Regions from separate parts of the Undibacterium sp. Rencai35W genome, predicted to be linked through region 3. Evidence: predicted binding sites of a transcription regulator. Region 3 holds the regulator's gene; each other region holds the start of a gene.

Region 1 (10,881 bases), 460 kb from region 3:
AGTACTCGCAAAAGGTGCAGGCAGTAGCACAGTTTCTGGCTGCTTTTCCAGTTAATCTGATGTTTCCTATCGTGGTGTTTGCGATGGTCAGTTTTGATTTGACGCCGAATATCTGGCTCAGCCCTTTAATGGTATTTGGTACGCAGTGGTACATCTTGTTTAATGTGGTCGCTGGTGCCTCAACCATTCCGAATGAGCTGCGTCTGGCGGCGGACAATCTGGGTTTAAAAGGCTGGCTGAAATGGAAACGCGTGTATTTGCCAGCAGTTTTTCCTAGTTACATCACTGGCGCAATTACTGCCAGCGGTGGTTCCTGGAATGCGAGTATCGTCGCGGAATATGTGACCTGGGGTAAGACGACCTTAGTCGCGGATGGTTTGGGTAGCTATATCAAGCAAATGACGGAGGCGGGAGATTTTCACCGTATCGCCTTGGGTATCGGCGTGATGTGTATCTTCGTGATGTTATTAAATCGCTTTTTCTGGCGCAAACTATATTTGCTGGCCGAAGACCGTAGCCGCTAACGGCGGATGAAAGGCCGTGGCACAACTGCTGATGGTGCGCCAGGCCGCATGTGGAGAATAAAAAATGACGCAAAAATTATTGATCGACCTCAAGGACGTTGCCAAATCGTTTCGTGCTGCGGATGGTACCGCGCGCCTTGTGCTGGACAAGGTAGATTTTGAATTGAAAGAGGGCGAGATCGTCGCCTTGCTGGGTAAGTCCGGCTCGGGAAAATCAACCTTATTACGTATCATGGCAGGCTTGATTCCCGCCGATCATGGCAAGGTGGATTATCGCGATAAACCGATTTTTGGTCCTGTTGCCGGCATCGCGATGGTGTTTCAGTCTTTCGCCTTATTCCCATGGCTGACCGTGCAGCAGAATGTCGAGCTCGGCCTGGAAGCGCAGGGTGTGCCGTCTGACGAGCGCGAAATGCGTGCCGATGCCGTACTGGAGTTGATTGGCCTCGCTGGTTTTGGCGGCGCCTTGCCGCGCGAATTGTCCGGCGGGATGAAGCAGCGTGTCGGCATTGCCCGTGCGCTGGTGACCAATCCGGATATCTTGCTCATGGATGAGGCATTCTCCGCTCTTGACGTGCTGACGGGCGAAACCCTGCGTAACGATATGCTGGAGTTATGGGAAGAAAGTCGTATTCCGACCAAAGGTATTTTGATCGTATCGCACAATATCGAAGAGGCCGTGATGATGGCAGATCGCATCATCATTCTGTCCAGCGATCCTGGCAGTATACGCTGCGAGGTCAAGATCGATTTGCCTCGCCCGCGCGATGTCGAGTCGGTCGAAGTCCGCGCCTTGATCGATGAAGTGTACGGCCTGATGACTATGCGTCATGCGCAAGAAACCGTGACCGGCGTACCAATTTCCAAACATCTGGGATACCGCTTGCCAGAAACCGATGTCAGTCGTATCGAAGGCGTACTTGATTTGCTTGCCGATGCACCGTTCAACGGACGTGCCGACTTGCCACAGTTGTCAGAGGAAGCAGAAATTTCCGATGAAGACCTGTTCCCGACCTACGAAGCTCTGGGCTTATTAGGCCTGGCAGTGATCGAGAAAGGCGATATCAGTTTGACGCCATTAGGTCATCGTTATGTCGAAGCCGATCAGGCGCAGAAGCAAGAATTGTTTGGTCAACAGTTGCTGACGCATGTACCGCTGGCATCGCATATACGCCGCAATCTGGAGCAGGAAACGAACGGAAGTTTGCCGGAAGAACCTTTCCTCGAACTACTATCTGAATTCTTGAAAGCTGATGAAGCCAAGCGCGTGCTGGAAATCGCGATTGAGTGGGGACGTTATGGTGAAGTCTATGAGTATGATTACCACACAGGACGATTGACCTTGCCTGAGCCGGAAGAGGGCTGACCTGGTTTTTGGTTGGCAAGCTTCTGAATTGATGTGGTATCGAGTGCTCAATTTCTTTTGGCGGTACGATGTAATATTGAGACCTTCATTCGACATATGAATATACTCCCTTCTAGTATATTTTCATTGCCTATATAGATATTGCGGTAATAAGGCTATTTTTTATAAAAATATGGGGAGTATATGTGCTCTTGCCTTGTTTCAGACTATGCGCTGCAATGCGAAAAATATAGGATTGACATCAAATTGTTGTAAAATAGGCCACATCATATCCATAGTCATTGGTTGACTTCTGATGTCGATTACCTTTGTTTTTGCTCGCATAAACTATCCTCCACCGTGTCATTTACCTTCTCATTTTTATGAAAAAAATTCTTTCCTTTTGCGTTTTACTATTTAGCGTAAGCACCTGTTTTGCCGAGGATTACTTAGATGTCGTTACAAGCAAATCTTGTGCGTGTATCGACAAAATTCCAAGTAATGCCGATAAGAGAAACTTGAAGATGCAAATGGGCTTTTGCATGTTGGAAGCTTTTTCGAAAGACGATAAAGAAAAATTCAAAAAAGAATTCAATCTCGATTTTTATCAACTCGATAAAAACGGCGAAAAAATCGGCGCGATCGTTGGCATGAGGATGGCAACACAATGTCCTAAAACTGTGATGGCGATGGCGAATGCTGACAAACAAGCAGATGCCGATATGCTGAATGGTACGATCACCAAAATTGAAAAAGATAATTTCGCAGTTTTCTTCCTCAAAGATGGCGAAGGTAAAACAACGAAACTATATTGGCTAGGACCAGTGCAAACCACGATGGATTTGCCAACAATTTATCAAACCCTGGTAGGTAAGACAGTGGAAGTGCAATATGAGAATAAAGATATCTTTGATCCTAAAATTGGTGAGTATCGACAATTTAAAGTGATCACTAAACTCAAGTGATTTTTTACTCTCTGCCTGGCGTCTGTTTGGACAGCAAGCAGGGAGCAAGTAATTTTATTCGTAAAAATCATCGATGTATGCCTCGTACACATCTGACGTAGTTCAACAGTAATTCAACAAAAATCCCGACTTCCCGTTTGCAGCGATCCCAGCAGATGGGACATATCGACCAGACGCTTGGCGACCAGATGACGGACCTCTCCTTCGCATTGCCAGATGCCGTAGACGCCGAGTAGCGGTGCATTGAGTACTTCACGACGCTGCTTTTCTACCAGGCTTGGCCAGATAATCACATTGACTGGTCCAGTCTCGTCTTCGATGGTGATAAACAAAACGCCATTCGCTGTACCCGGTCGTTGTCGTACCGTAACGATGCCGCAGCCTCGTGCAAACTGACCTTGCTGAAAGGTATTGAGCATCTCCGCCGGTAAGAAGCGCTTGGCGAGCAGTTGTTGCCTTAGCAGTGCAACCGGATGACGCTGTAAGCTGAGTCCCATTGCCCGGTAGTCACTGACAATTTCCTGACTTTCGGTGGGGGCGGTCAGCGGTGGCATCTGTTCGGCAACGCTGACGACGCGTAACAAATCCTTATCTGGCACAGCGCCTGCTGCTTGCCACAAGGCTTGCCGGCGATGTCCTGACAAGACGGCCAAGGCATTGCTGGCCGCCAGTACCTGCAGATCCTGCCGGCTCAATTGCGCCCGGCGCGCGAGGTCGTTGACGTCGCTGAAGACAAGCTGCTTGCGCGCTTGGGTGATGCGTGTTGCGGTCTCTGCCGATATACCGGATAGCAGAGAGAAGCCCAGCCTGACTGCTGCTTGCTCTGTGTTGTTATACGGGTTGATACTGCGAGTACCGTGGGTATTCGCTTCTAAAGTGGAGTCCCATTCACTGATATTGATGTCAATCGCCAGAACCGTAACCTGATGTCGCCTGGCATCTTGTATCAACTGCGACGGGGAATAAAATCCCATTGGTTGAGAGTTCAGTAAGGCACATAAAAATACGGCAGGTTCATGACACTTGATCCAGCTGCTGGCATAGGCAAGCGAGGCAAAACTGCTGGAATGACTTTCAGGAAAGCCATATTCACCAAAGCCCAGCATCTGTTGAAAAATTGCTTCCGCAAATTCTTCTTCATAACCACGCCTGACCATCGTCTTCACGATGCGGTCATGATAACGCTGCAGACCGCCTTTACGCTTCCAGGCTGCCATGGCACGTCTTAACTCATCAGCTTCGCCCAGCGTGAACTCGGCAGCGATTACGGCAATTTGCATGACCTGTTCCTGAAAAATCGGAATTCCCAAGGTTCTGCCTAATGCTTCTCTGAGTTCTTCCTTTGGATAACTGACGGCTTCACGGTTTTTTCTGCGTTGTAAATACGGATGCACCATCCCGCCTTGTATCGGCCCGGGTCTGACGATCGCGACCTGAACTACAAGATCATAAAATACTCTGGGCCGTAAACGAGGCAGCATACTCATTTGCGCACGTGATTCAATTTGAAATACACCGACCGTATCGGCTTTGCAAATCATGTCGTAAGTGACCGGATCTTCACGCGGGATATCTTGCAAACGACTGGGGCGGCCAGGCAGGCTGGACATCAATACCAATGCACGCTTCAGCGCCGACAACATGCCGAGTGCCAGCACATCAACTTTTAGCAAACCTAAGGATTCCAGATCGTCTTTATCCCATTCAATGACGGAGCGATCTTTCATCGCGGCATTCTCTATCGGTACCAGTCGCGATAATTTGTCGCGCGAGATGATGAAGCCGCCAGTGTGCTGGGACAGGTGACGTGGGAAGCCGCGCAACTGACTGGCCAGACTTGCCCATTGTTGTGCGACGGGGCCTTCAGGATCTAAGCCGTTTTCAGCAAAACGCAGTAATAAATCCTGCTTCCCGTCAAACCAGCGATGCGATTTGGCGACCGTATCCACCAGTTCCAGATCAACACCGAGTGCTTTGCCTACTTCACGTAAAGCGCCACGTGAACGTATGGTATGTACCGCAGCCGCAATCGCCGTGCGGTCTCTGCCATATTTTTTATAGATATATTGAATCACTTCTTCACGTCGCTGATGTTCAAAGTCCACATCAATATCGGGTGGTTCGTTACGTTCTTTGGACAAAAAACGCTCAAACAACATCGTGCTGCTATCAGGATCAACTTCGGTGATGCCAAGGCAGTAACAGACGACAGAGTTCGCTGCCGAACCCCGCCCCTGGCAAAGAATCTTGATTGAACGTGCATACCGGACGATGTCATAGACCGTCAGAAAGTACGGCTCATAAGCCAGGTCATTAATCAGATGTAATTCGTAGTCGATGCGTTTTGCGACTTTGTCCGATACCCCATGAGGGAAGCGAGTTGCGGCGCCGAGTGCGACTTCTTGCTTGAGATAAGTTGCTGGCGTATGACCTTTGGGGACGAGCTCTTCGGGATATTCGTAGCGCAATTCCTTGAGGGAAAATTGGCATAGGCTGGCTATTTTGACAGACTCTGCTAATGCCGTTGCCGGATAAATATTCGCTAGTCGTAGTCGTGACCGCAAATGCTGTTCTGCATTCGGTGCAAGTGCATAGCCGCATTCGGCAACGGGCCGGCTGAGCCTGATTGCGGTCAATACGTCTTGTAATGGTTTGCGGGAACGTACATGCATACAGACATTGCCAGTTGCCACGACCGGTAGCTGGTATTGACGGGCAATCGAGGTAACAGTGTGGCGATGTATATCATCCATGGCCTGATATAACAAAGTGAGACTGATCCAGACACGCTGCGGAAAGGTTTTTTTCACCCACGCAGCTTGCTTCGCCAGCGTATCTGGGTTCGCCGGATAGTCAGGAACCAGCAGGATTAAGCAATCTGGCAAGCCTTGCAGGTGGGCGTATTCTGCTGGCGGATGACTAAAGTCTTCCTTTGTCATCAGGTAACTACCTTTACTAATGCGGGTTCGCGCCATTGTGATGAGTTCGGACAAGTTGCCGTAGCCCTCACGGTTTTGAGCCAGAGCGATCAGTGCTGGCGCAGGAATATGCGTATCCGCCACATCTTCTGCATCAGGCCCAGTCGTATCGGTTAGCTGAAAATACGATCCGATAATCAGATGCAGCGCGGTATCTTTAACAGCAACATGAGCGCGTACGACACCCGCAAGTGAACATTCATCCGTAATCGCCAACGCCTTGTAAGCGAGCTGCGCTGACCGCTGCGCCAGTTCTTCTGCATGCGAAGCACCATGCAAAAAACTGAAATTGGACTGGCAAAATAATTCGGCATACTCAGGCAAGGCATAGGCTGGCGCCGGATTGAACGGAGGTGTTGTCTGCATGATGTTTTATCCAAATAAACCATGCACAAACCAGCTGGCACCAGTATCTGACTGCTCGCCCAGACGCTCTCTATAAATCCAGTAACGAACATGACCAGGGTTTTCAGCAATAAAATAGTCGCGGGTCACGAGTTGTCCGTTCCACCAGCCAGCTTCTATCCGCTCGGCGCCAGATAATAGTTTTAAGGGGGCATGGTAATACGGTCGGTGATGACGGATCGTCAGGGGAAGTGCCTTCTCAAATAACCAGACCGGACGCGCTGCCTGATTGGGTATATTGGGTATTCGTGTCGACAAGGGTTGTGACTTTGAGGTGTTTTTCTTTTGTGCATGGACGACTGAGACCCAGGTATTGGCGACTTCTGGCCGGTGGTCCTCTTGCGGTGCGGCTTGCAGTACCTGATCATCGCCCAGCCGTGCGACCAATAGTTCCAGTAACCGGTGATGGTCTTCTGCATACGCTTTGGGCTCTGGAAAGAGGGTGGCATTTGCCACCTGTCTTGCCTGCACCTGGCTTGCTACAAGGCTGACGGCAATCGCCGGCGCGTGAAGGCAGGTTATTGCGAGTCTTTCTTTTAGCAATCTGAGCAAATGATCTTCACGCCAGACGGGTTCTGCCAGCTTGAGATTGAGATGCGTCGGTGCCATTGCCTGACGACCGCGTTCATGGTCGAGGTACAGATCAATTTGCGATACGGCGAGTTGCTTGACTGCCAGCCAGCCCATCAGTTGCATGAGCAGACTATGAATGAACGCCAGAATCATTTCTGCATGTTCAATTCTGTCGGGTAATTCCGTGTGGCTCCGGAATTGCAGCGGGACCGAGATCCATTCAAACAATGCGGCTTGATGACCATATGCCTGATCCATAAGATCAAGAATTTGTGTGCCACAGCGCCGCTTGAGTCCGGCGCGAGGCAGCGTTTGCAGAGATCCCAGCGTAGTGCAAGCGATGCCGTGCAACCATTCTAGCCAGGGCTGTGCTTCGGGTAGCAGGGCGACAGGTAATTGATCCAGACTTTGTTGAAGTTTTTTTAGTTTTAAAACACGCTTCAAAGTGCGCGTTTTTTGCAGATGAGATGTTCCCATCATTGTGCTGCGGGCCAGAAGCCACGCACCCATTGCGGTTGGAGCACAACTCAAAGAGATGCTGATCCCCATGACGCGCATGCTGTGTCGTATCAGATGGCATAAGCGGTGTATGCCACCAAACAGTCGCAGACTAGCGCCGACCTCCATCAGCAGGCAGTCATGCGCCGCATGGGTAACTTGTGGTGTGTATTGCAGTAAGGCTATCGCCACTTGCTCCAGACATCGCTGCTCTAAAACTGGCTGACGCGTATAAAGCATGACGTCTGGTAACAGCATTTGTACGCTGGCTTTTTTCATGGCGTGCTGAGCACCTGCTGCCAGCGCGCTGCAGGATGCGCAACTGATACGATTTTGTTCCAGTACGACCTCAGTCCCATCAGGAGTAATGCGCCAGTTCGGGCGAAATACTTCGAGCTGCAACAAAGGCAGATGTAGTGCGATCCATAGAGGTTTCATTCAATGCCTCAACAGGCGAAATAGGTAAATGTGAAAACAAGGACGGTAGCGCCAATAACAAAGGCTGTTCTCGCTGGACACCGCGCCGTTTAATGAATTGAATCTGTATGCCATCAATCACCGGCGTGAGATGCAAGCGCAAAGGTGCCGGTGAGGGCATCTCTGCACAGGTGCTGGGCCGCATCATAAAAAAAACGGTATCTCCGCTTTGTGCTGCCAGATGTAATCGTCTCAGAGCCTCATTGCGGATATGTGTTTGCCAGATTAAAAGTGCCGCGCAACTGCCGCTGCGCAAGACCTGTTCTGCCGCCCATAAGGCATCGCCTGGTCTTTTACAGTGTATCCAGAGACATTGTTTCAGCGGAATTCCGTAGGCGTGCAGGGCTAATAATTGTGGCTGATGTGGTGGTCGTATCAGCACAATGGTGCGCTCATCTGATTGCAGGAGCTGTGCCAGAGCCGGCTGCAAAAGACGCAATTCAGCGCTTCCATACTGCTTGAGTAGTAATTCATTTAATGAGCCGCGAGGCCAGCCACCGCCGGGTAATTCTTTCGATAAACTCGGAAAAGTGCTGTTGATACAGGCCGTCGTGCTACTGGCTAGTTGCGAGGCGCGCCATAAGGAAGGATGAATGTGATCGGGAGAGTCGGTAAACATAGAGGCTTCAATAAATACTGTATATATATTCAGTATAATATTTAAAGCGCTTATTTTTCAATAGCTTAGGAAAATACGAAAATAAATAAAATACTGATTGCATATACAGTATTTTGTGATAAAGTATGTTTTGTGGCATCCATTTGCAGTGTCTTGTATTGAGTTGTATTGGCAAATGTTGTGGCTCAGAAGAGTTAAGAGATTTATTTAGTCGATAAGTTATTGAACGAGACGTACAGATCAAACTTATTCATCGGATTTATTCATTTACTGATTGGGATATGATTCAACATGGCACACCTTGACAATTCATTTGACGGACAATTTAGCCTGCAAGTCGCACCAACTTCATTTTTAATGCGCTTGGGTAGTCGTGAGATTTTTGTATGTCGTGATTTCCGCCGACGCTACTACCATGTCAATCCTTTGATGGATTTTTCTACCGGTATCGAGGCGGGTCATCTGGAACTTTTGCTGTTCCGTAAATGGCTCATTATCTTTTCTAAGGCCAGATGGTAATTCGGTTGTTTCTAAGCTTCCTAAATGCTGGATAAGGTAAATAGTGGTTACTGGTATTTCGTCGTGTTTTGAGATATCTGGATGATCAAAAACGAAGTCTGCGTTCGCTTGGGTCAAATAATGGATCTGGTCCATTTTCTAATTTTTTGACAATCCCCGACTGATCAAAATAAACGGTCATCAAGGAATTCCAGACACCGCTTTCCTTGTATGGGTAAGACCAGGCTTCAAGCGCTACACGCGGGTAATAAGCTGTTTCTCCGGGAGCACCAATGAGCTTGATGACCGCATTTTTATCCATGGAACCTACTGTGATTTCAGCAAATTTTTGCAAAGTCAGTACTTGTTCATATGAAATAAGCCGCCCGTCATGATCGAAGCGGGCTATATGAGTTGCCTGCGCCATTCTGCCACGCATGTATTCCCATAGATGCTGGTCGCCGTCTTGATAAATATGTGTTGGCTTACCTAGTTCAAGTACGACTTCCTGTTCTGTTTGCCCAGTTTTTACGCTACTCAGACCGTAACTGACGCAGGACGTCAAACTCAAGGCAATGATTGAGATGAGACTGCTGGCAAGGAGGCGTGATAGTTTCATGGCAAGCGTTAGGTTTTGTTGAGATTCAAACGCATGCCAGACGCATCGCGTTTTTGTAGAGTTTTGCCACACGTTGTAATACCTGGCCATTACTTTATCGTAGCTGGCAAGGGCTTAGCGCTGGATTTCTCGGTTAAAGGATTTTTGCAAACGCTTCTATCCTAAACCTTATTCGTGAATGCGGTTGTCTATGCGGAAAAAGCGATGCTGCCACAATAATTCTCGGGCAAATCAAGCTGGTACGCAGACATGGTTTGTAACTTGATATGCCGCCCGGTAGCAACCGTATCTGACCATTCGCTTAATGCCATACCCGCACATTTATAGCGAGCTTCGAGCCTAGTCCATTCTTGTACAAAGCTCAGTCGCTGTTGTTGAGGCGTCAGGCTGCGTATCATCTGGTGGCGATCCGGGTCCAGATAAATACTCGCGATATCTTGCCATTCAAATGACTCTTTAGCCAAACTCTTGGTGTTGAGCAGGTCGATACCGACGCTGGAGTCCAGGCAAATTGCCGCTAATGATAAGCCTGCTTCATGACTGATCGATAAAGCAGCTTCATGACCTGAAAAAAAGAGTCGGGGCGCTGTGCCGGATGATGCCGCAATCTCAATGTCGCGTCTGTCGATTTGATAGCATTGCTGAATCAAGGTAATGATTGCAGACCGTATTTGTTGTCTTGCTATTGTACGATCTTGGGTATTGCCAGTAGAGATGGCTATGACGACATACCCGTTTAATCGCAATGCGGTACTTGCTTCTTCCAAGTGCTCAGGCGAATAAAATACCGGTATAGGTACCGGTATTGGCGTGAGAAGTAATGAGGCAGGCATTACTTTGGTAGCGATGAACTAGTTCGCGATTGCGGCAGGGCAACCGCGCCAGCTGGATTTTGCGGGAATAAATTCTCCCTTCATGACCAGCGTCAGAGCACCAAGCTGCGCATCATCACCGACAACTGCGCTGTAAAGTACCGAACTTCGCGGCCCCATATAAACGCGCTCACCGATGATCACTTCATCGATCTTCATGACGCGATCTTCAAACAGATGGGTTTGCGGGCAACAAAGAGCGTTAATTTCGCTATAAGCACCGATGCTGGCACAATCAAATTCAGTAATATCTGTCGTATCAAGATAAACACCGCGTCCGATTTTACAACCCAGTAATCTGAACGCCAACGGCAACCAAGGTGTGCCACGCAGATAACGCATGAAGTTAGGAACAGCGATACCTTCATATAAATTCGTAATACCTTCAGACAGCCAGACAAAGGATGTCCACATTGGTACGCTACTTTTTTTATAGCGGAAAATGAAGACCCATTTGAGTACCAGAACGAAGCCAAAACTGCCGATGCCGTACCACAATCCAGCAATA
Region 2 (10,881 bases), on a different contig from region 3:
GTTGGGGTCAGGATCATCTGTGCAGTCCATGGAATAGTCGCGATTCGGGACATCCTGAGCGTATCGCTCGAAAGAGCTCGGTCGCGCTGAATCGGCTATCGCAACGTGTCCAAGCAACATCAATCCTATGAGCGCGGTCCTCCGCATTTTCGTCACAGCAGTCATGATCCCTAACGCCGATTTGAAAGGCGCGCGCGCCGATCAGTAAATATTAAAAAAGCGCTTAATCGCGCGTCATTTTCGAAAGTCATGTTAAATCTTTTTTTCTGGTTATCGTCCGCTTCTTCCGCGGCACAAATGGCGCTACTTTAAACAAAGCAACGCCAAAGGGCACAAGAAGCAAGGGCAAAAGAAAGGTCACCCATCGAAATACTAAATCATCCGAAGGAATGCCGTTGACAAGTACCATTCCTCCCGGAAGGATATTTGAAACACTAAGAACAGCCATAACCGAACCGCCCACCACAAAACTGACTGCCATAACGCGTCGAGTCAAAAAATTGAACAATTTCCAGTGAACTTCTGAATAGGTCATGAGATTTAACGCAGAGGTGCCGGGATCGCCGTCACGATAAAATTTATAAATAGCGGGATCGCTTTTGGCGATTCCCTGCCGACCGTCCTGTTAAAGCTCACGTACATTTTCTATCCATATCATTTCGTTTGGATGATGATCTTCAATTGTTTCAAGTGCTCCATCTAGTACATTTTGCGTCTCACCGCCAAGGGGATAAATGAAACGCGAAACATTGCGGCCTTTTAGATTGCCATAGTCAACTTCAGAAATTGCGTCGGAGCCGCACCAAATTGCCGATATGCTCGCATCAGCAACTTGCAATGCATTCATTAGTCCAGTTGGTGTAATCGCGAGGAAAATCATATGAGTTTTAACGTGATTTAATTTTCATTTTGCAAAATTAACCTGCAACAAAAAAAGGGATCGTCAGTTTCTCTCCCCTTGAAACCCTTATGGTTCCTAGTTCAAATCGGTTTTAGCTTAAAAACATTAGTGATAACCAAATCGTGAAAAAGTGCATAACGTAGAGATATTATTTTATCAGTGAAATTAACAAAATCGCATTTTTTTGACCGACAGCTAACGCCCCAACGTTGGCGTTAAAAAAATTGCCTATGTTGAGATGAAATCGACATTATCTTGTGCATCGACGGGGAAACTGGTTTTGAATAGCGCAAAAAATAACAAAAAAATTGATTAGTCGCTGCTCAAACAAAGATTTAGTCCATTTTCTACCAACACAGTAGAACCCAAACGGCTACAATGGCGGTCTGCAAATATTTGCGCATGTGACCGTCTTCCAACGGATAGGATGCTAGCCTCCGAAGCTGGCGATACAGGTTCGATTCCTGTCGGTCGCACCAAATTCCCTTACCTCGTCTTTTGCCCCTCACCCCGACTTCTGTCCTTGTCACGCTTTGTGCACAAGATGTCTGGTGTATCGTCACATTCGCAAGGACAAATTATTTTGTCTATCTGCTAATATCCAAGTCTGACTCTTTATCGACCTTCCACATAGGCCAGACTTCTTATGACATCGTCACGTTTGCAGCTATCTACCCTGAGCTTGTCCATCGCAATCGCTTTTATGAGCGCCAGTCCGGCGACTTGGGCGGCCGGGGTCGCCGCCCCCACGGCGGCTAAAGCAGCCAATACTGCCAGCGTGCCGGCAGGTATGAGCTTTGTGCGGGATGTTGAAGGTATTAAGGAATACCTGATGCCGAATGGCTTGCGCGTGTTGCTGGTGCCGGATGCGAGTAAGCCGACTACCACGGTGAACATCACTTATCGTGTCGGTTCACGACATGAGAACTATGGCGAAACAGGGATGGCGCATTTGCTGGAACATCTGATGTTCAAAGGAAGCAAAGCACATCCGCGTTTGTGGGAGGAGATGTCGCAGCGTGGCGTCAACTTTAATGGTACGACCTGGCTGGACCGCACCAATTATTACGAAACGTTTGCCGCGAAACCCGAGACTCTGGCATGGGCCATTGCGATGGAAGCGGATCGTATGGTGAATTCGCGTATTTCGGGGGAAGATCTGAAAACGGAATTTTCTGTCGTGCGTAATGAGATGGAAAAAAACGAAAATTCGCCGACTTCCGTATTGATGCAGCGCGTTATGTCAGCCGCGCATCAGTGGCATAACTATGGCAAAGACACGATAGGTGCGCGCAGCGACGTAGAGAATGTCAGCATCCCGCATCTGCAAGCCTTCTGGCGTAAATACTACCAGCCCGATAATGCGATCCTGATTGTCTCCGGTGCGTTTGATCACCAGGCTACGCTGAAATTAATCAGCCAGCAATTCGGCAAAATCCCAAAACCCAAGCGCGTCATCGAGTCGACCTACACATTGGACCCGGTACAAGATGGTGAACGCGACGTCGTCGTACGCCGTGTTGGTGAGTCGCCGTCCGTGATGGCGCTGTACCACACGATGCCTGCCGCTCATCCTGATTATGCAGCGACCGAAGCGCTGGCAGTGATCTTGGGTGATTCGCCCAACGGGCGTTTATACAAAGCGCTGGTCGAGAGTAAAAAAGCCGCCGACGTATTCCCATGGGCAGCCAATCTCGAAGAGCCGGGATTCATGCTGCTAGGAGCGAATTTACGTAGCGAGCAAGATCTCGATGAAGCGAAAAAAATCCTGATCAACACGGTTGAAGGATTTGCCAGAGAGCCGGTCACCGCCGATGAATTAAAGCGTGCCAAAGCCAATCTGGAAAACAATCTTGCGCAGGTGTTTAACGATCCTGAAAAATTTGCCGTCTCGTTGTCTGACAGCATAGGGAATGGCGACTGGCGCTTGTTCTTTTTATTCCGCGACCGCATGCGCGCGTTGACGCTGGACGATGTGCAACGCGTGGCGACAACCTGGCTCAAATCAAGCAACCGCACCACGGGTCGCTTCATTCCTGAAGCCCAGCCAGTACGTGCCCCCGCGCCCGCCAAGGTCGCATTGCAAGAGCAAATCAACACCTTCAAACCTGGTGTCGCAATGGCGCAGGCGGAGAACTTTGTCACGACGCCGGAGAATATCGATAAGCGCACCCAGACCGGCGCTCTGAGCAATGGATTGAAATACGCCTTGCTGCCGAAAACCACACGCGGCAACACCGTGGTTCTGACGATGGAAATCAATCTCGGTGATGAAGTCAGTCTAAAAGGCAAAGCGAATGATGCCGGACTTGCGGCAGCCATGCTGAGCCGCGGCACCGAGAGCTTAAGCCATCAGCAGTTCTCAGAACAGCTCGACCAGCTCAAAGCCAAGCTGCAAATTTCCGGAGCGGCGAGTTCTGCCAGTATCACTCTGGAAACGACACGGGAAAATCTGACCCGAGCCCTTGAACTGGTACGCGATGCCTTGCGCAAACCTGCTTTTGGCGAGGCGGAATTTACTCAGCTGATCACCGCACAGTTAGCCCAGCTGGAAGAATCACGTAAAGATCCGCAAGCCATTGCGATCGATATGGCACGCAGGGCAACCAACACTTGGCCTGCCGATGATGCGCGCTACTACCGCAGTACCGATGAAAAAATCGCGCAGCTCAAGGCCGCAAAATTAGCGGATGCCAAAGCATTCTGGCAAGCGTTTTACGGTGCGAATAATGCACAGCTTGCGGTGGTTGGTGACTTCGATGCGAGCGCGATCAAAGCTCAGCTTCAACGCGATTTCGGTGACTGGCAAGCCCGGCAAAAATTTACCCGCCTGGCGAAACCTTTTGTGGCAGTGAAACCGGCGGCCTTGAGCCAGATCACGCCGGATAAAGCAAATGCGTTTTTCTTCGGTACGCTGAGTCTGCCTGTCAGCGATCAGCATCCTGATTATGCGGCGCTCACACTGGGAAATTATCTGCTCGGCGGTAGTGCAAATTCACGCATACTGGATCGTATCCGTCAAAAAGACGGGATCAGTTATGGCGGCGGCTCGTTCTTCAATGCGTCGTCCATCGATGAGGCCGCCAGCTTCACCGCTGGTGCGATTTTTGCGCCACAAAACCGCGCTAAACTCGAAGCAGGCTTCCGGGAAGAAATCGCCCGCGTACTCAAAGACGGTTTTACCGCGGTGGAACTGGCAGAGGGTAAAAAGAGCCTGATCCAGCAATCGCAGCTAGGTCGCAGCCAGGACTCAGGACTGGCGCAAGAACTGGTGCAAAACCTGTACCTCGGCCGCACCATGCAATTCGATGCGGCGCTGGAGAAAAAAATCATGGCGCTGACTAATGCCGATGTCAAAGCAGCCATGAATAAATATCTGGCCTACGACAAGATGCTGACGGTTTTTGCCGGTGATTTCAAATAACGCAATAAATTCACGGCAGACAATGCGATTCGCTTGGCGGATCGCATAAGCGCCACAAAAATCCGGCAAAAATTACATGGTCAGTCTGACGTAGTTTTCGGGCCGGTCGCCCAGAGTAGTCGAGAGGAGTTCCGGTCTGTTGATATTCACACATCCTGCAGGCGATGTGTGGTGTCAACAGAGCTGACGATGGTCAAGTAAATTACGCTACACTGCACTATCGTTTTTACTTGATTCCCCCATGAAAACCCGGGCGTTCTCTCTCTTTATCGCCATGACCGGAATGATTGCGCTGACAGCCATGTCACCAGCAATCGCCGACGACACGGTGATGCGTCTGGCCAGTCTGGAATGGTCACCGTACGTCGGCTCACAGTTACGTGACGAAGGCCTGACGGCGTCGATTGTGAAAGTCACTGCCCGTCAGATCGGTATCGATACAAAAATCAGTTATGCGCCCTGGAGCCGCACCGTACAAGTCGGTGGCACCGATCCCGCCTATGCCGGATATTTTCCGGCTTTTTATACCAAAGAGCGAGAGAGTAGCTGTTATTTTTCGGGGATATTGGGTCGTAGTATTGTCGGCTTTGCTTACCTGAAAAAGCGACCGTTTGACTGGTTAAGATTGAGTGATTTACAAGCGTACAAAATCGGTATCGTACAAGACTATGCGAATGGCGAAGAGTTTGACGCCATGATCAAAAAAGGATTACTGAAAACCGACACCGCACCGTCTGATGTCAGCAATCTGCGCAAACTGCTGGCACAAAGAATCGACGTGATCGTGATTGATAAAAACGTCTTACGCCAGCTACTGATCACCGAACCGGGCTTGCAGGCCAATCGGGATCAGATCGAGTTCCACCCTCAGGAACTGACAAACTTCTCCATGCATATCTGCTTTCAGCATACCGAGCGTGGATTGGCGATGCGCAAAAGCTTTAATGCTGCGCTGGAAAAAGTCGATATCAAAAAATTTGAGAATACCTATTTTAAGCTAACAGACGCTGCGGGCAGTCGCTGATCGTCGTACATTAAACATATACTCCCCCATTTTTTTGAATAAATACCCATAATCCGCATTATTTCATTAGTGCTTGTAAATATACTATGGGGCAGTATGTATATTTATAGCCGCGTAGCATTACCAGCAATCATCCACGCTAAACAAGGGAATCTGCTCCGCCCTCAGCGCCGCCTGCTGCGTACTCACAACAGCTCCCAGGCCAACACCCAGCCCTAACAAACGCACTGGCAAGTTACGGCGCAAGAATCCGGTTTCCATCAGTTGCCGGAACAGTTGCTCGTTCAGTTCATGACTGCGGCACTCGACGGTGGTTTGCCGGAAATCGCTGAAACGGATTTTGATATTTAACTTTTGTATCGACTCTTCAGGCTGCACTCGCTGCACCCTGGCAACCAGCGACGCATAGAGCAAAGGTAGCTCTGTCATACAAGCCGCCAGATCGGGCAAATCGTTTGTATAGGTTTCTTCGACGCTGATGGATTTGCGTTCTGAATGAGCGATCACCTCACGCCGGTCAATCCCGCGACATAGCATGTAGAGGCTATTGCCCAGCTTACCGAACTGTTGCACCAGGTCCTGCACGGACCAGGCACGCAGATCACGGCATTCTTGTATGCCAAGCGCATGTAATTTGGCTGCGGTGACCTTGCCAACGCCAAACAGGCGGGCGACCGGCAAGGCAGCAACAAAGTCCTCAACCTGATCCGGCAAAATCACGAACAAGCCGTCTGGCTTATTCCAGTCACTGGCGATTTTGGCGAGGAACTTATTGCTGGCGACACCCGCTGATGCCGTGATGCCGACGGTGGCGGCAATGCGTGCGCGTATCTCTTGCGCAATCAACGTGGCACTACCTTTGTGCTGGGTACAGTCGCTGACATCGAGATAAGCCTCATCAAGCGACAAAGGCTCAACCAGATCGGTGTAATCACGATAAATCGATAAGATGGCTTTGGAGGCGACACGGTATTTTTCCATGGCCGGCGGCATGACCACCAAATCAGGGCAGCGGCGCAGCGCCAGCGAAGTTGGCATAGCAGAGCGCACACCGTAACGTCGCGCTTCATAATTGCAGGTAGCAACGACGCCGCGCTGATCGGCACGGCCACCGACTGCCAGAGGTTTATCACGCAAACGCGGATCATCCCGCATCTCGATGGCAGCGTAAAAGCAATCACAATCGCAGTGGATAATTTTTCGAGAAACAGGAGGCACGGTAATGACACGCTAGGCTGTGCGAGACAATCGATATTTTACCCTATCAACTGTATATATGATCAGTAAATACATCTGTCATATTACTTCGTAATATTGCTTAGCCGTGTCACTTAACATCGCACCTCCGGGCTGCCCGCAGAAAAGCGATCAGGTCCGGGAGAGCGACGTGAGATGGCTTTGCTTCGGTTTGAATTGCTGCGGACTGATACGGAATTTACTGCGTCGGTCGCCCATGAAGGCACGTAAGTCCTTGATGCTGTAATTCGAAATCTCATGCATGCGTATCAGCAAGGATGCACCAACGGACAAACGGCGGTGGCGGATTTTGCTGATCACTGGCGGAGCCACTTCGAGCGCACGCGACAAGGCGGCGTCATTTTTGAAATGTAATTGGTGGATCAGGGTATCCAGCAAGTTATCTGGATCATAGTGAAATTCTCTGGTTTGAAGTTCTGATAGATTGTTCATGATTCCCTCGGTTTTATGGTGTTTTAATGAGTTTTAATGGATTTGATTGGCTTGCGGATACAAGTACGTCGTTAAACAACCGGGTCAAGATGGATTAAATTCTTATGTCTGAGAAATACTTGACCATAAGTCAGTTTATAAACTGCAATCCGGCATCGCTCTGTGCGGTTCACCACAGAGCGTAGCGGCTCATGACAAATTCCGGTAATTGCGTCATCATGTAAAAACCGGGCAAGAGCATTGCTCCGGTGTTTTTTCCACTCATCTATGCTGGCAGCAAGACAGGAGTGCTGCGAGCGCATCATGCAAAGAGAATTCTCATGAAACAATTAATCGCTATCTGCCTCAGCCTGTTTTTCACGGCAGCACTTGCCAATCCCGCCCAGCCTTATGATGAGGCCGCCGATGCTCAGGCAGAATTGACTAAGGCTTTGTCAGCAGCGCAAGCCGCAAATAAAAAAGTGCTGGTGATCTTTGGTGCCAACTGGTGCAAAGATTGTCTGGAACTCGATAAGTCAATCAAAGGACAAAGTGCCGCATTGATTGCCAGCAAATTTATTGTGGTCAAAATCGATGTTGGTCAATTTGACCGCAATCTCGGCATCGCGAACCGCTACGAAAATCCCATCAAAAAAGGCATCCCTGCTGCTGTCGTACTAAAGCCGGATAACAGCCTGCTGTATGCGACCAAAGCGGGTGAATTGTCGAACGCGCGCAAGATGAGCGATCAGGGAATTTATGATTTCTTCAGCCAGGTTGCAAGTCAGCATCCCTAAGCCTCTCTGATCATGCCATCCAGACTGCCAGATGCTGGCGCCACCGGTTCCAGCGACGCTGCGAGTCCGCTGGTGCAGGCTGGCGAGCGTGCTGCGGGCCGTAGTTTGCGCGCTTTGCTGGAGGCCATCGGAGATAGTTTATGGGACTGGAATCTGATCACTAACGAGACTTTTTTTTCTCGTCGCTATAAAAAAATTCTGGGATATGCCGAACATGAAATGGGTCAGCATATCGACGACTGGCTGTCTCATGTGCACCCGGATGATGTTGGTCATGCAATGGCGGCCACCAGACGACATCTGGAAGGTCAAACACCCGATTATGAGGACGAGCACCGCATGCGGTGCCGTGACGGTAGCTGGAAATGGGTACGTTCACGCGGTGCCGTTGTTGAACGTAATGCCGATGGGCAGCCGATCAGGATGATGGGTCTGATTACCGACATCACGCAAAACCGTCAACTGACCGACCAGCTCAAAGAGAGTCATACGCTGCTCTCGAATTTTTCGCGCTACCTGCCCGGCGTGTTTTATCAGTTTCAACGTTTCCCGGACGGACGCTTTTGCTTCCCTTATGCAAGTCAGGCTGTCGTCGATGTATTCGGCATCCAGCCTGAGCAATTACGTGAAGATGCGAGTGCGCTGTTCAGCAAAATTCATCCCGACGATGTACCGGCAATGGTGAATGGCGTCAGGATCTCTGCGATGGAACTATCGCAATGGCATCATGAATACCGGGTCTTGCAAACTGATGGTACAGCACGCTGGTATGTGGGTAATGCAACACCGGAACACATGACTGACGGTAGCATTTTATGGCATGGTTTTTTAAGCGACATCACCGAGCGCAAGCAGGCGGAAGAGCGTGCATATAAAGCCGAACAGCAAATCCGCCTGATTTTAAAAGCCTCGAATCAGGGGCTGTATGACATCAATATTCTGACTGGCGAAGGTCAATACAGTCCCGAGTACGCCAGGATGCTGGGCTACGATGCCGATGAATTCGCCAGCCAGCCGGAGTTTTGGAATAATTTTTGGAAGTCAGGTATTCACCCGGATGACATACCGCGTCTGAAGACCGCGTTACGCAACCATATCAAGGCCGAAGACGGTAGCGACTACCAGGCGGAATTCCGGCAAAAAACCAAATCCGGCGAATGGATCTGGATCATGTCACGCGGCCGGATTGTCGAACGCGATAGTCAAGGCAGAGCCGTGCGCATGCAAGGCACACACATCGACATCACCGAGCGCAAAGTCAGTGAGGAGATGTTGCGCGTCAATCAGGAATTGCTACAGGCAAGCAAAGATCGCTACAAACTATTGGCGCGGGAACTCGATATCCTAATTAATAATGCGCCGGTAGGGATTATGTTTGTCAGTGACGGCGTGATCATCCGCGCCAATAAAGTGCTGGCCGATTTATGCAGATTCGACGACGTGCAGGCGATGATAGGCAAAAAAACGACGTTCTTGTATGCAGACGAGAACGATTATCACGCCTTTGGCGCACAGGTTATTCCGCAACTGCAAAGAGATGAACCGGTTGAGATCGAATGGCAGGTAAAACGGATTAGCGGCGAACCGTTTTTGGCACGGATCGCCGGTCGTGCCTTACCTCCGGAGAATTATGTACGCGGCACGGTCTGGATGATGGAAGATATCACCGACCAGAGGCGCACCATGGATGCCTTGAAACAAAGCGAGCAGCGCTTGCAGCGCCTGATCAATTCCAGTCTGATCGGTATTGCGCAAGGTGGTGAGAACGGCCAGCTAAATGATGTCAACGATGTCTTTGCCCAGCTCTGCGGTCATACACGTGAGCATTTATTGAGCCGGCAACGAGTCTGGGAATTTCTCTTATCAGAAGCGGATATCCTGGTGTGTCAGCACGCCTACGCCGAGTTGTTAAGTGCCGGGACAACTGCGCCGTTTGAAGTAACCCTGAAACATCCCGGCGGTCACGATATACCGATTCTGGTCGGCCTGAGTCATCTGGAAAACTCCCGCAGCGAGTGGGTCGTTTTTGCCATGGATATCAGCGAACGTCATCGTATCAACCAATTGAAATCTGAATTCATCTCGGTAGTCAGCCATGAATTACGTACCCCGCTGACCTCAATACGCGGCTCCCTGGGAATCCTCGACTCCGGCATCGCCGGCGTACTTCCCGAAAAAGTCGGGCAACTCATCAAAATCGCCCATCACAATAGTCTGCGCCTGATCGATCTGGTCAACGATATCCTTGATATGGATAAGCTGGTTTCCGGAAAAATGCGCTTTAAATCCGAACCCGTCGATCTGGTCAGCCTGGTGGCGGGCGCCGTCGAGGCCAATCAAGCCTATGCACAGACCTTAAAAGTCAGTCTGCGATTTGTTGCCAGCATTGAGACTGCGTGGGTGCTGGCAGACTCTGACCGCCTGATGCAAGTCATGGCTAATTTGCTGTCCAATGCAGCAAAATTCTCACCGGAAGGCGAGGTAGTTGATATTGAGATCGCCGGAATCTCCCGCGACGAACATTCAAGCTATCGCATCACCGTCAGCGATAAAGGCCCCGGTATTCCACCCGAATTCCAGAGCCATCTTTATGAACCGTTTACTCAGGCAGACGGCACCGACACCCGCCGTCAGGGCGGTACCGGCCTCGGCTTGCCGATTACCAAAACTCTGGTGGAAAAGATGAATGGTCAACTGGGTTTTACGACCGGATCTGGGAGTGGCACTCAGTTTTGGTGTGAGTTCTTTTGCAGTACCGGTACCAAGACCGATCAAATCAAATAAATAGTAACTTAGCAGAGTTACTACTTCCATTTTATTTCAGCAATAAAGTCAACTGATCAAGCTGTCGAGCTTTTTTACAAGAACTCATGTTGCATTGAAATAACATCTATAACCATATGATTTATAAAGATATTTTTAATTGGCACAGTGTTTGCTTATAAGGCTGCGTTGTTAGTTTTTTCACATCACAATTTTATCGTTATAGGAATAAATATCATGAAAAAAATAGTATTGGCCTTAGGTCTTGCAATGATGGCTGCTAGTAGCGCATATGCAACTGGTT
Region 3 (10,881 bases):
GTCCGATGGATGCGTAGCAGGAAATGACAACCCACATTGGCGGTAAGGCATCGCTATTTGACACATAGCCAGCAGACACCAGCAACATCCAGATAATACCGATGGTTTTTTGTGCATCATTGCCCCCGTGACCAAGGCTGAACATTGAGGCGGAAACTAATTGTAAACGCCGGAACCATTTATCAACCTTCAATGGCGTCGATTTCACAAACAACCATGAGACGATCAACATCATGACCGATCCCAGCACGAAGCCTAGTAGCGGAGATAACACAATAAAAGTAATCGTGGTCCACAAGCCTTTGGAAACTAAAGCACCGGTACCCGCTTTGGCTACGGCAGCCCCAACCAGGCCGCCGATCAAGGCATGCGATGATGAGGATGGTATCCCAAAATACCAGGTAACCAGGTTCCAAAAAATAGCACCGACCAGCGCACCGAAAATCACATAGTGATCAACCACGGATGGGTCGATAGTGCCTTTGCCGATGGTTGCAGCAACTTTCAGCTGAAAAAACAAAACAGCGATGACATTAAAAAATGCTGCCATCGCGACCGCTTGTTGCGGCTTTAAAACTCCTGTCGATACCACTGTCGCAATCGCGTTAGCAGCATCATGGAAGCCATTCATAAAATCAAATAACAAAGCCAGGATCACCAGTAAGGCGATGACGTACAGGCTCATGTGGACGGTTTGCATGGAATTCACTTCTCTTTTAAGTTCTCATGTCAATTCTCTACACTCTGACCAGTAGAGAACGAGTACTTGTTAAATCTAAATCTATTAGCGTATCTGCCCTGTCGACCAGATGAGGGCAAATACAAACCAAGGCAGTTAAGGCGATCCAATCACCCTCGCAGCTCAGATTTATGCGTTTTCAACAATGATACCTTCAATGATATTGGCGACATCTTCGCAACGATCAGTGACGGTTTCGAGAATCTCGTAAATCGCTTTCAGCTTGATCAGATTGCGCACATCCGGTTCATCACGGAACAGCTTGGACATCGCAGCACGCATGACGTGATCTGCATCGGACTCCAGACGATCGATTTCTTCGCAAATCGATAGCATCTGACGTGAATTCGCCATGTTAGGCAACAACGCCACGGCATCTTTCACTTTTTCAGCGCAGGCCAGGCAGAGCTCGGCAAGACGTTTGGCCTCAGGCGTGATCTCACGGATATCATACAAAGAAATCGTCTGGCCAGCATCTTCCAGCAAATCCAGAATATCGTCCATACGAGTGATCAGCTTATGGATGTCATCTCTATCTAGCGGCGTAATGAATGTCTTATGAAGAAGCTCGATTGTATTGTAGGTGACGGTATCTGCCTGTTTTTCAATCGCTTCAATCGCATGAACCCTGATTTCCAGATCATCGAAATTAGTCATCAGAGCGACCATTTCTTTCGATCCTTTTACGCATAACTCAGCATGCTGATTAAAGAGTTCAAAAAACTTTCCCTCTGTGGGCATCAATCGTCCAAACATTTTTTTCTCACTAAAGTAGTAACACTAAAATTGTGTCGAAGCTACAGGAACGTGTCCTGCAACTCCAGACGCTGCTTCATATTGAATAAATTTGCTAAAACCAACTACGAAAATTTAATTATTCGTTATCGCCATACACAGATAATGATCCGGTGTAATTGTCAAATTTGGTGTACTCACCCAGGAATGTCAGGCGTACGCTGCCAATAGGACCATTACGCTGTTTGCCGATGATAATTTCTGCGGTACCTTTATCGGGCGAGTCAGGGTTGTAGACCTGATCACGATAAATAAACAAGATCACGTCTGCATCCTGCTCAATCGCACCAGATTCGCGCAAATCCGACATAACAGGCCGCTTATTAGGACGTTGCTCAAGCGAGCGATTCAACTGGGACAATGCGATAACAGGACACTGCAACTCCTTCGCCAGCCCTTTTAAGCTACGAGATATTTCAGAAATTTCTGTCGCACGGTTTTCACCGCCAGAGTTACCTGACATCAGTTGCAAGTAATCGATAATGATCAATCCCAATTTGCCACATTGACGTGACAAACGACGTGAGCGGGCACGCAACTCAATAGAACTCAGTGCCGGCGTTTCATCAATGTACAATTGCGCATCGTTCATTTTTTGAATCGCATGCGTTAAGCGAGGCCAATCCTCATCAACCAGGCGCCCGGTACGTAACCGGTGCTGATCCAGGCGGCCAACAGAACCCAGCATACGCATTGCTAATTGCGCGCCGCCCATTTCCATCGAAAACACGGCGACTGGCAAACCACTTTCAATAGCGACGTTTTCACCAATGTTAATAGAAAATGCCGTTTTACCCATCGATGGACGACCTGCAACAATAATCAAATCACCAGGTTGCAATCCTGATGTCATACGATCCAAATCAGCAAAGCCAGTAGGAACCCCAGTAATATCACTGCTGTGATCACGGTTGTATAACTCATCAATCCGCTCAACAACTTGCGTCAACAAAGGCTGAATCGCCGTAAAGCCTTGAGCTCCACGCGCACCCTCTTCCGCAATCGCAAAAATCTTCGATTCAGCTTCGTCAAGCATTTGCTTAACTTCTTTGCCTTGCGGATTAAACGCATTCCCGGCAATTTCGTCAGAGACCGATATCAGTTTACGCAAGACACCACGATCGCGCACAATCTCTGCATAACGACGAATATTGGCTGCAGACGGCGTATTTTGTGCTAGTGCGTTCAGATAGGTCAGGCCACCTGCATCATCAGCCTTATTGATTCCAGTTAGGGCCTCATATACCGTAATGACGTCAGCGGGCTTTGTCGCATTAATCAGCTTAACAATCGCCTGAAAAATAATACGGTGATCATAACGGTAGAAATCATCCTCACGAATGAAGTCAGCGATCCGGTCCCAGGCAGCATTGTCCAATAGTAGCCCCCCAAGCACAGACTGCTCTGCCTCGATGGAATGTGGGGGAACGCGAATGGAATCTAATTGCGGATCGGAAGGTGCTTTCATGGCGCGCATTATACCTTTTTATTCCACTTCAAAAACAAAGAAAGCAAAGCAGATGCCTTACCCAGACCGCACGTACTTGACGTATCAAAGATAGACCAAACATACAAAACACCATCAGAAAAAATCACCAAACATATATCAAACTGTTATTAACGTAAAAAAGCCGGGCAAGCCCGGCTTTTTATACAACTGAAATGAGCGTATTAAGCGTGCTCGCCCAATACAGCAACAGTCACATCAACAACGACGTCTGTGTGCAATGCAACAGCAACAGAATGATCGCCAACAATTTTCAACGGACCTTGTGGCATACGAATCTGCGCTTTTTCAACCGCGAAACCTTGTTTTACCAGAGCTTCAGCGATGTCAAAGTTAGTCACAGAACCGAACAAACGGCCATCAACACCAGATTTTTGCGAGATCTGAACTGTCAAACCTGACAGTTTTTCACCAGCAGCTTGCGCTACAGCCAAGCGTTCAGCAGCAGCTTTTTCTAAGTCTGCACGTTTCGCTTCGAATTCAGCGATTGCAGCAGCTGTTGCACGACGAGCCATACGTTGTGGGATCAAGAAGTTACGTGCGTAACCATCTTTAACTTTAACTACATCGCCCAGATTGCCGAGATTAACGACTTTATCAATCAGAATAACTTGCATATTTTTCTCCTAGTACCTTGTCGTCAATTACGCTGTGTGCAGATCAGTGTACGGCAGCAACGCGAGGTAACGTGCGCGTTTGATCGCCGTGTCAACTTGACGTTGGTACAGTGCTTTAGTACCAGTCAAACGTGCTGGCATAATTTTGCCGTTTTCTTGCACGAAATCTTTTAATGTGTCGACGTCTTTGTAGTCAACTTGCGCTACATGTGCTGCTGTGAAGCGGCAGAATTTTTTGCGTTTGAACAAAGGATTTTGTTGCTGACGCTTTTGTTTCAGTTTGCTTTTGTCAAATTTTTTACCGAATGCCATTTTTGGCTCCTAATCTAGTAAAGTCGTCTCGAAATCAGTGATGTGAAATACGAGACTTTTGCTGTTACGGTTCTTGCGCGACAAAAAACCTGTGAATTGCATAACTACTCCCAGCTCTATCTCTAAAAATCGTTTTGAAATATTACCTGCTGCAATGGCATTAATTTCAAATTCGACTACACGCTGAGTATTCGCCTGCTCTTGCTTTGAAGAATGCGTCAGTACCGCAGAAGCTATCGGAATTCCTGCTGGCGTATAGCGCAGCGCCGATTTTTCCAAAATACTGGCAACAACTTTAAGCTGATTCACTGATTTATGTTGCGTCCTCTAAAGGTCAATTATGCCGCTGGCGCTTCTACGCGTTGCGTTTTAGCAGCATCTTCTTTCTGTACAGCTTTCATCATTGGAGATGGTGCTGTTTCAGCTTTTTTCATTTTGACTGTGAGGTGGCGCAGAACTGCATCATTGAATTTGAATGCGGTTTCCAACTCGAGCAGAGTCTCAGCATCGCACTCAATGTTCATGCAAACATAATGTGCTTTAGCCAGTTTTTGAATCATGTAAGCCAATTGACGACGGCCCCAGTCTTCAACGCGGTGTACTTGGCCGCTGCGTGCTACTACAGAAGCTTTGTAACGCTCGATCATTGCAGGCACTTGCTCGCTTTGATCAGGATGTACGATAAATACGATTTCATAATGACGCATATATTCTCCTTGTGGACAATAAAATAGCCCGCCTCGGCGTCAAGACGAGTGCGGGAAGAGGAAAAGCCCATGACTATACTGCACTTTTTGAATTTACTCAATAGTTTCAAGCACTTATTGCGGACACAGAAAAAATTATTGATCCAATACCCTTTTCCGATTCAGGCTCAGGTTCTAAATGAAAAAATTTTGGCTATTCAGAAATTTATGTTTATACTGTACAAAAATACAGGCTGCATATAAACCCAGCCAAACTTTACCCAATTGGAATTCTGACATGCTAAAACTTACTGCCCGCCAAGAACAGATTCTGAATTTGATTAAAGATGCCATTCAAAATACCGGCTTTCCGCCGACGAGAGCAGAAATTGCTAACGAACTAGGATTTCGCTCAACCAATGCAGCCGAGGAACACCTGCAAGCACTAGCCCGCAAGGGAGTTATAGAAATAGCTCCAGGAACATCGCGTGGCATCCGCCTGCTTGACTCTGCTTTGAGCAATCTTAAAGGGAAATTTAGTGGTGGAACACAAATGGCATTGCCCCACCCTGCTTTGATGCAACTCAGTCTGCCTTTAGTTGGCAGAGTGGCTGCCGGCTCACCTATTTTGGCTCAAGAACATGTAGACACAAATTACCAGGTTGACCCTGCATTATTTTCTGCAATACCTGACTACTTACTCAAAGTCCGCGGGATGTCTATGCGTGACGCAGGTATTTTTGATGGCGATTTACTCGCGGTAAAAAAATCGAGAGAAGCAAAAAATGGACAGATCGTTATTGCTCGCATGGGTGACGATGTGACTGTCAAACGATACAAAAAAACTGGCAGTATCATTGAATTACTTGCTGAAAATCCCGACTATCCCAACATTAAAATTGCTGAACAAGATGAAGATTTTTCTCTGGAGGGCTTGGCCGTTGGCTTGGTTCGTGCCTGGACTTAACCAAACTTAGCCAGACTCTAAACATGCACAAGTAAGCAACTGATTTGTGCATGTTAATCAAAATAGTGACTTTATCCTTCAACTATAGCCGCTACCTGCAGCACCTCATAATCCGCAAGAAATTCAGCCATTGATTGACGGGTAATACCCCACTCAGAATGAGCATGCCACACATTACCCTCAAAATATATGCCAACGTGGTGGATACCTCTGCCACCTTTTCTTGTACAAAAAATTAGGTCATGATTGACCACTTCTGCGAGTTTTTTTGAACGACCAAGGCGACGTTGATCGTAAGAATTTTTAGGAATACTCTTAGCTAAAACATCATAATAATAGCGTTGAGTAAAACCAGAACAGTCAATCCCTGCACGAGTTATACCGCCCCATATATAAGGCGTTGCATACCAATATTGAAAAAATACATCAGAGCTTTGGCCTAAAGATTCAACAGAAATATAGGCATGAATATCTGCATCAATATTAACTGCAGCAGCAGGAACCCAACCTATCACTCCATCCCACTTCATGACTAAAGCAAAATCAAGGTGAGTACCAAGTATGCGAACAACCTCTTCAACATCACACTGAGTTTGACGGAACCGGTCTTTTTCATCGGAGCTCATCGATGAGTAAGTCGGCTCAGGATGCCTCAATACATCCATTAAATATAGGGCCCTTCCATACACATCACTGAACCATTGATCTTTTTCAATATGAACCATTATTTGATTTCTCAATTAAACCCAAAATAAATTCATGGCATCGTGATTAAAATTACGATGCAAATAAAATAGCCGCTGATTTAAACAGCGGCTATTTTGAGGCAAAACCTAGGAGATTAAACAATCAATGTTTTACGACGCCAGTGTCACCGACAGTTTCTGTTTTGGCTGCGGCAGCAACCAAAACTTCTTCATCAGTTAACGCAACAGGCATGCGCTCAAGTGCAATTTCCAAAACCTTGTCAATCCAGCGCACAGGAATAATTTCCAATTTATTTTTTACGTTATCAGGAATATCGGCTAAATCTTTGGCATTTTCCTCTGGTATCAATACAGTCTTAATACCACCGCGATGAGCTGCTAATAATTTCTCTTTCAATCCTCCGATAGGCAGAACTTCGCCACGCAAAGTAATTTCGCCAGTCATCGCGACATCAGCACGTACAGGGATACCCGTAAAAACAGATACCAGTGCCGTCGTCATCGCAATACCGGCTGAAGGACCATCCTTAGGAGTCGCTCCCTCTGGCACATGAATGTGAATGTCACTTTTTTCAAAAACATCATTCTTGATACCTAGGCGCTTAGCGCGGCTACGAACTACTGTACGAGCAGCTTCAATTGACTCCTTCATGACATCGCCCAAAGTGCCTGTACGTATTACGCCGCCTTTTCCGGGCATTGCAACTGCCTCAATCGTCAACAGATCTCCGCCAACCTCTGTCCATGCCAGACCAACCACTTGCCCAACTTGATTTTCTTTCACTGCGACGCCAAAATCATAGCGACGAACACCAAGGAACTTATCAAGATTCTTGGAGGTGATCGTTGCTTTTTTCTCGCTCTTTTTCAATAAAAGCATCTTCACTACCTTACGACAAATCTTGGAAACTTCACGTTCCAAGGAGCGCACACCAGCTTCTCTGGTGTAGTAACGAATGATGTCGCGAATCGCACTTTCGGATACATTAATCTCACCGTCTTTTAAACCATTATTCTTAATCTGTTTTGGCAACAAATAACGCTGAGCAATACTAGTCTTTTCATCTTCGGTATAACCTGACAGACGTATGACCTCCATCCTGTCTAACAAAGCGGGCGGAATATTGTACGAATTAGAAGTCGCCACAAACATTACATCGGACAAATCGAAATCAACTTCAATGTAATGATCTGAAAAAGTATGATTTTGCTCAGGATCCAAAACCTCCAGCAATGCAGACGACGGATCACCGCGGAAATCAGCCCCCATTTTGTCGACCTCATCCAGCAGGAATAATGGGTTGCGTACGCCAACCTTAGACAAACTCTGCAAAATTTTACCTGGCATAGAACCGATGTAAGTACGACGATGGCCGCGGATTTCAGCTTCGTCGCGCACTCCACCTAAAGCCATACGCACAAACTTGCGATTTGTTGCACGGGCAATCGACTGTCCTAGCGAGGTCTTACCAACCCCCGGAGGACCCACCAGGCACAAGATCGGAGCTTTTAACTTATCGACGCGCTGCTGAACGGCAAGATATTCCAAGATCCGTTCTTTGACCTTATCTAAGCCATAGTGATCATCTTCCAACACTTTTTCTGCATTGGTCAGATCATTATTAACTTTGGATTTTTTCTTCCACGGTAAATTAACGATGGTATCGATATAATTTCTTACTACGGTCGCCTCTGCCGACATGGGAGACATCATCTTGAGTTTTTTCAACTCAGCCATCGCCTTATCGCGCGCCTCTTTAGGCATTTTGGCGGCAACAATTTTCTTTTCCAGCTCGTCGATATCTGCGCCCTCGTCGCCCTCGCCCAACTCTTTCTGAATCGCTTTAACCTGCTCATTCAAATAATATTCGCGCTGAGACTTTTCCATCTGACGCTTGACTCGTCCACGGATACGCTTCTCTACCTGCAGAATATCGAGTTCACCTTCCAATTGTCCAAGCAAATGTTCGAGCCGCTTAGATACACTGAAGATTTCCAAAATAACCTGCTTCTGTTCAAGCTTTAATGGCAGATGAGCGGCAATCGTATCGGCAAGACGACCAGCGTCGTCAATACCAGATAAGGAAGCCAAAATTTCAGGAGGAATTTTTTTATTCAATTTGACGTATTGGTCAAATTGCTGGACGATTGCGCGGCGCATCGCCTCAACTTCGGAGTCATCACCCTCTTCTGGAGGTACGGGCGTGAGATCCGCCGTAAAATGCGATTCAGTTTCGGTAATTTTATGGATGCGTGCACGCTGCGCGCCCTCGACCAATACCTTGACGGTGCCGTCAGGTAGTTTCAACATTTGCAAAATGTTAGCGATACAACCGATCTCGTAAATATCGTCAGCGGATGGTTCGTCCTTGGCAGCAGCTTTTTGGGCTGCGAGCATGATGCTCTTTCCCTGCTCCATTGCCGCTTCTAAAGCCTTGATAGACTTTGGCCGGCCAACAAACAAGGGTATAACCATATGCGGGAAAACTACCACATCGCGCAAAGGCAATAACGGCAATTCTGTTTGTTCAGTGATTATGGAAGTTGTCATGGCGCACCTTATTCAAAATTTCTAGTAGATAGATTGGCGCACTAGGCCAAAACTCAAGCCCGTCATCCGAAAAACAATAAAAAAAGCCACTCAGAGGAACCTCCGGGTAGCTTTTCGATTGAAGCTCAATTTTATTGTGTAATTAATTGTACTGCGTATTCCTGATATTCGCGGATCAATTGTGACATTCACCCACACTTTTTAGGAATTAAGACTTCACGCCCGAAACTTTCGGTTGCTCGTCATAAATCAACAAAGGCTTAGCGCCATTATTGATCGTATTTTCATCAATCACAACTTTTGATACATTTTGCTCGCTTGGCAAGTCATACATAATGTCAAGCAAAGCATGCTCAAGAATCGAACGTAATCCGCGCGCACCCGTTTTCCGGGCAATCGCTTTCTTCGCAATCGCTTGCAATGCTGCAGGACGAATCTCTAGTTCAGACCCTTCCATTTCCAACAGTTTTGAATACTGTTTGATCAACGCATTTTTTGGTTCTACCAAAATCTGAATTAAGGCAGCCTCATCCAATTCATTCAGCGTGGCAATAACCGGCAAACGACCAACTAATTCTGGAATAAGACCAAACCGGATCAAATCTTGCGGTTCAGCATCCTGCATAACCTGACTAGCACTTTTTTCCGACTGACTTTTTACGCTCGCACCGAAACCGATACCGCTGCGCTCAGAGCGATCAGAAATGATCTTGGCAAGGCCATCAAAAGCGCCGCCACAGATGAACATGATGTTAGTTGTATCAATCTGAATAAAATCCTGATTGGGGTGCTTACGACCACCTTGTGGTGGCACGGAAGCCATAGTTCCCTCAACCAATTTCAACAGAGCTTGCTGAACACCCTCACCAGATACATCGCGTGTAATCGATGGATTATCTGATTTACGCGAAATCTTATCAATTTCATCAATGTAGACAATCCCTTTTTGGGCACGTTCAACTTCATAATTGCAATTTTGCAATAATTTTTGAATAATGTTTTCAACGTCCTCACCGACATAACCTGCTTCGGTTAATGTCGTTGCGTCGGCAATAACGAAAGGAACGTTCAGCATACGGGCTAGTGTTTGCGCCAGCAAAGTCTTGCCTGAACCGGTTGGACCTACTAGCAGAATATTACTTTTAGCCAGTTCAACATCATCTTTTTTGCCGAGATGCTTAAGACGTTTGTAATGATTATAAACAGCAACAGCCAAGATACGCTTAGCCGTCACCTGACCAATCACATATTGATCTAATAAGGCCGTTATTTCTGATGGAGTTGGCAAATCAGTTTTAGCACTGGAAATGGATTCCAGATTACTAACTTCGTCACGAATAATGTCATTACATAAGTCGATACATTCGTCGCAGATGAAAACAGAAGGCCCGGCAATCAGTTTTTTAACCTCATGCTGACTCTTGCCACAAAAGGAACAATAGAGCAGTTTTTCGCCAGTGGAGGATTTTTTATCGGGCATAGTACTTAGGTTCTTAACGAAAATTTAGCGGATTTGTTTTTGATATTACCTGCAAATTCGACATAAGTCATCGAACATGTTTAGGTTATAAATGATTTAAAAAATCTTGCCACAGTTATTTTGTAGCGTTCAATAAAAAACGCCCGGACTTGTAAGTGCGGGCGCTTTCTCTATTTTCAATATTCTTTCAGTACATCAAGCGCGATGAGTCAGAACTTTATCAATCAAACCATATTCTACGGCGGCATCTGCTGACATAAAATTATCACGGTCAGTATCTTTACCTATCTGCTCAATAGTTTGGCCTGTCTTATCAGCCAGAATACCGTTCAGGCGTTCACGCAAATACAAAATCTCGCGAGCCTGAATTTCGATATCTGATGCTTGTCCTTGCGCACCGCCCAAAGGCTGGTGAATCATAATTCGTGAGTTCGGCAAAGAGAAACGTTTACCTTTCGCACCTGCAGCCAGTAAGAAGGCCCCCATTGATGCAGCTAAACCTGTACACAAGGTTGAGACG

Evidence for each region. The regulator LexA, encoded in region 3, represses DNA repair genes until DNA is damaged. The targets are predictions, from matches to a motif close to ACTGTATNNNNATACAGT.
Region 1: a site for LexA is predicted at 8,401-8,418, ahead of imuA (translesion DNA synthesis-associated protein ImuA). Genes of this name have one in related genera too.
Region 2: a site for LexA is predicted at 6,617-6,634, ahead of dinB (DNA polymerase IV). Genes of this name have one in related genera too.

Annotation. Positions count from the first base shown of each region.
Region 1 covers NZ_JBMPPC010000001.1:699,050-709,930, reverse strand. The annotation lists gene ACO0K3_RS03180 (ABC transporter permease) at 1-524, shown strand, start outside; gene ACO0K3_RS03175 (AAA-associated domain-containing protein) at 589-1,890, shown strand; gene ACO0K3_RS03170 (hypothetical protein) at 2,253-2,834, shown strand; gene ACO0K3_RS03165 (error-prone DNA polymerase) at 2,948-6,178, opposite strand; gene ACO0K3_RS03160 (Y-family DNA polymerase) at 6,185-7,726, opposite strand; gene imuA (translesion DNA synthesis-associated protein ImuA) at 7,647-8,384, opposite strand; gene ACO0K3_RS03150 (hypothetical protein) at 8,676-8,903, shown strand; gene ACO0K3_RS03145 (hypothetical protein) at 8,989-9,591, opposite strand; gene ACO0K3_RS03140 (4'-phosphopantetheinyl transferase family protein) at 9,690-10,334, opposite strand; gene ACO0K3_RS03135 (Pls/PosA family non-ribosomal peptide synthetase) at 10,353-10,881, opposite strand, start outside.
Region 2 covers NZ_JBMPPC010000008.1:85,402-96,282, forward strand. The annotation lists gene ACO0K3_RS16695 (hypothetical protein) at 248-535, opposite strand; gene ACO0K3_RS16700 (hypothetical protein) at 626-847, opposite strand; tRNA gene ACO0K3_RS16705 (tRNA-Arg) at 1,306-1,380, shown strand; gene ACO0K3_RS16710 (M16 family metallopeptidase) at 1,548-4,325, shown strand; gene ACO0K3_RS16715 (substrate-binding periplasmic protein) at 4,567-5,349, shown strand; gene dinB (DNA polymerase IV) at 5,470-6,567, opposite strand; gene ACO0K3_RS16725 (hypothetical protein) at 6,718-7,038, opposite strand; gene ACO0K3_RS16730 (thioredoxin family protein) at 7,359-7,814, shown strand; gene ACO0K3_RS16735 (PAS domain-containing protein) at 7,827-10,598, shown strand; gene ACO0K3_RS16740 (PEP-CTERM sorting domain-containing protein) at 10,815-10,881, shown strand, end outside.
Region 3 covers NZ_JBMPPC010000001.1:234,557-245,437, reverse strand. The annotation lists gene ACO0K3_RS01045 (inorganic phosphate transporter) at 1-700, opposite strand, end outside; gene ACO0K3_RS01040 (DUF47 domain-containing protein) at 869-1,495, opposite strand; gene ACO0K3_RS01035 (replicative DNA helicase) at 1,614-3,002, opposite strand; gene rplI (50S ribosomal protein L9) at 3,206-3,658, opposite strand; gene rpsR (30S ribosomal protein S18) at 3,686-3,970, opposite strand; gene priB (primosomal replication protein N) at 3,980-4,279, opposite strand; gene rpsF (30S ribosomal protein S6) at 4,309-4,677, opposite strand; gene lexA (transcriptional repressor LexA) at 4,955-5,623, shown strand; gene ACO0K3_RS01005 (C40 family peptidase) at 5,695-6,348, opposite strand; gene lon (endopeptidase La) at 6,473-8,881, opposite strand; gene clpX (ATP-dependent Clp protease ATP-binding subunit ClpX) at 9,090-10,361, opposite strand; gene clpP (ATP-dependent Clp endopeptidase proteolytic subunit ClpP) at 10,557-10,881, opposite strand, start outside.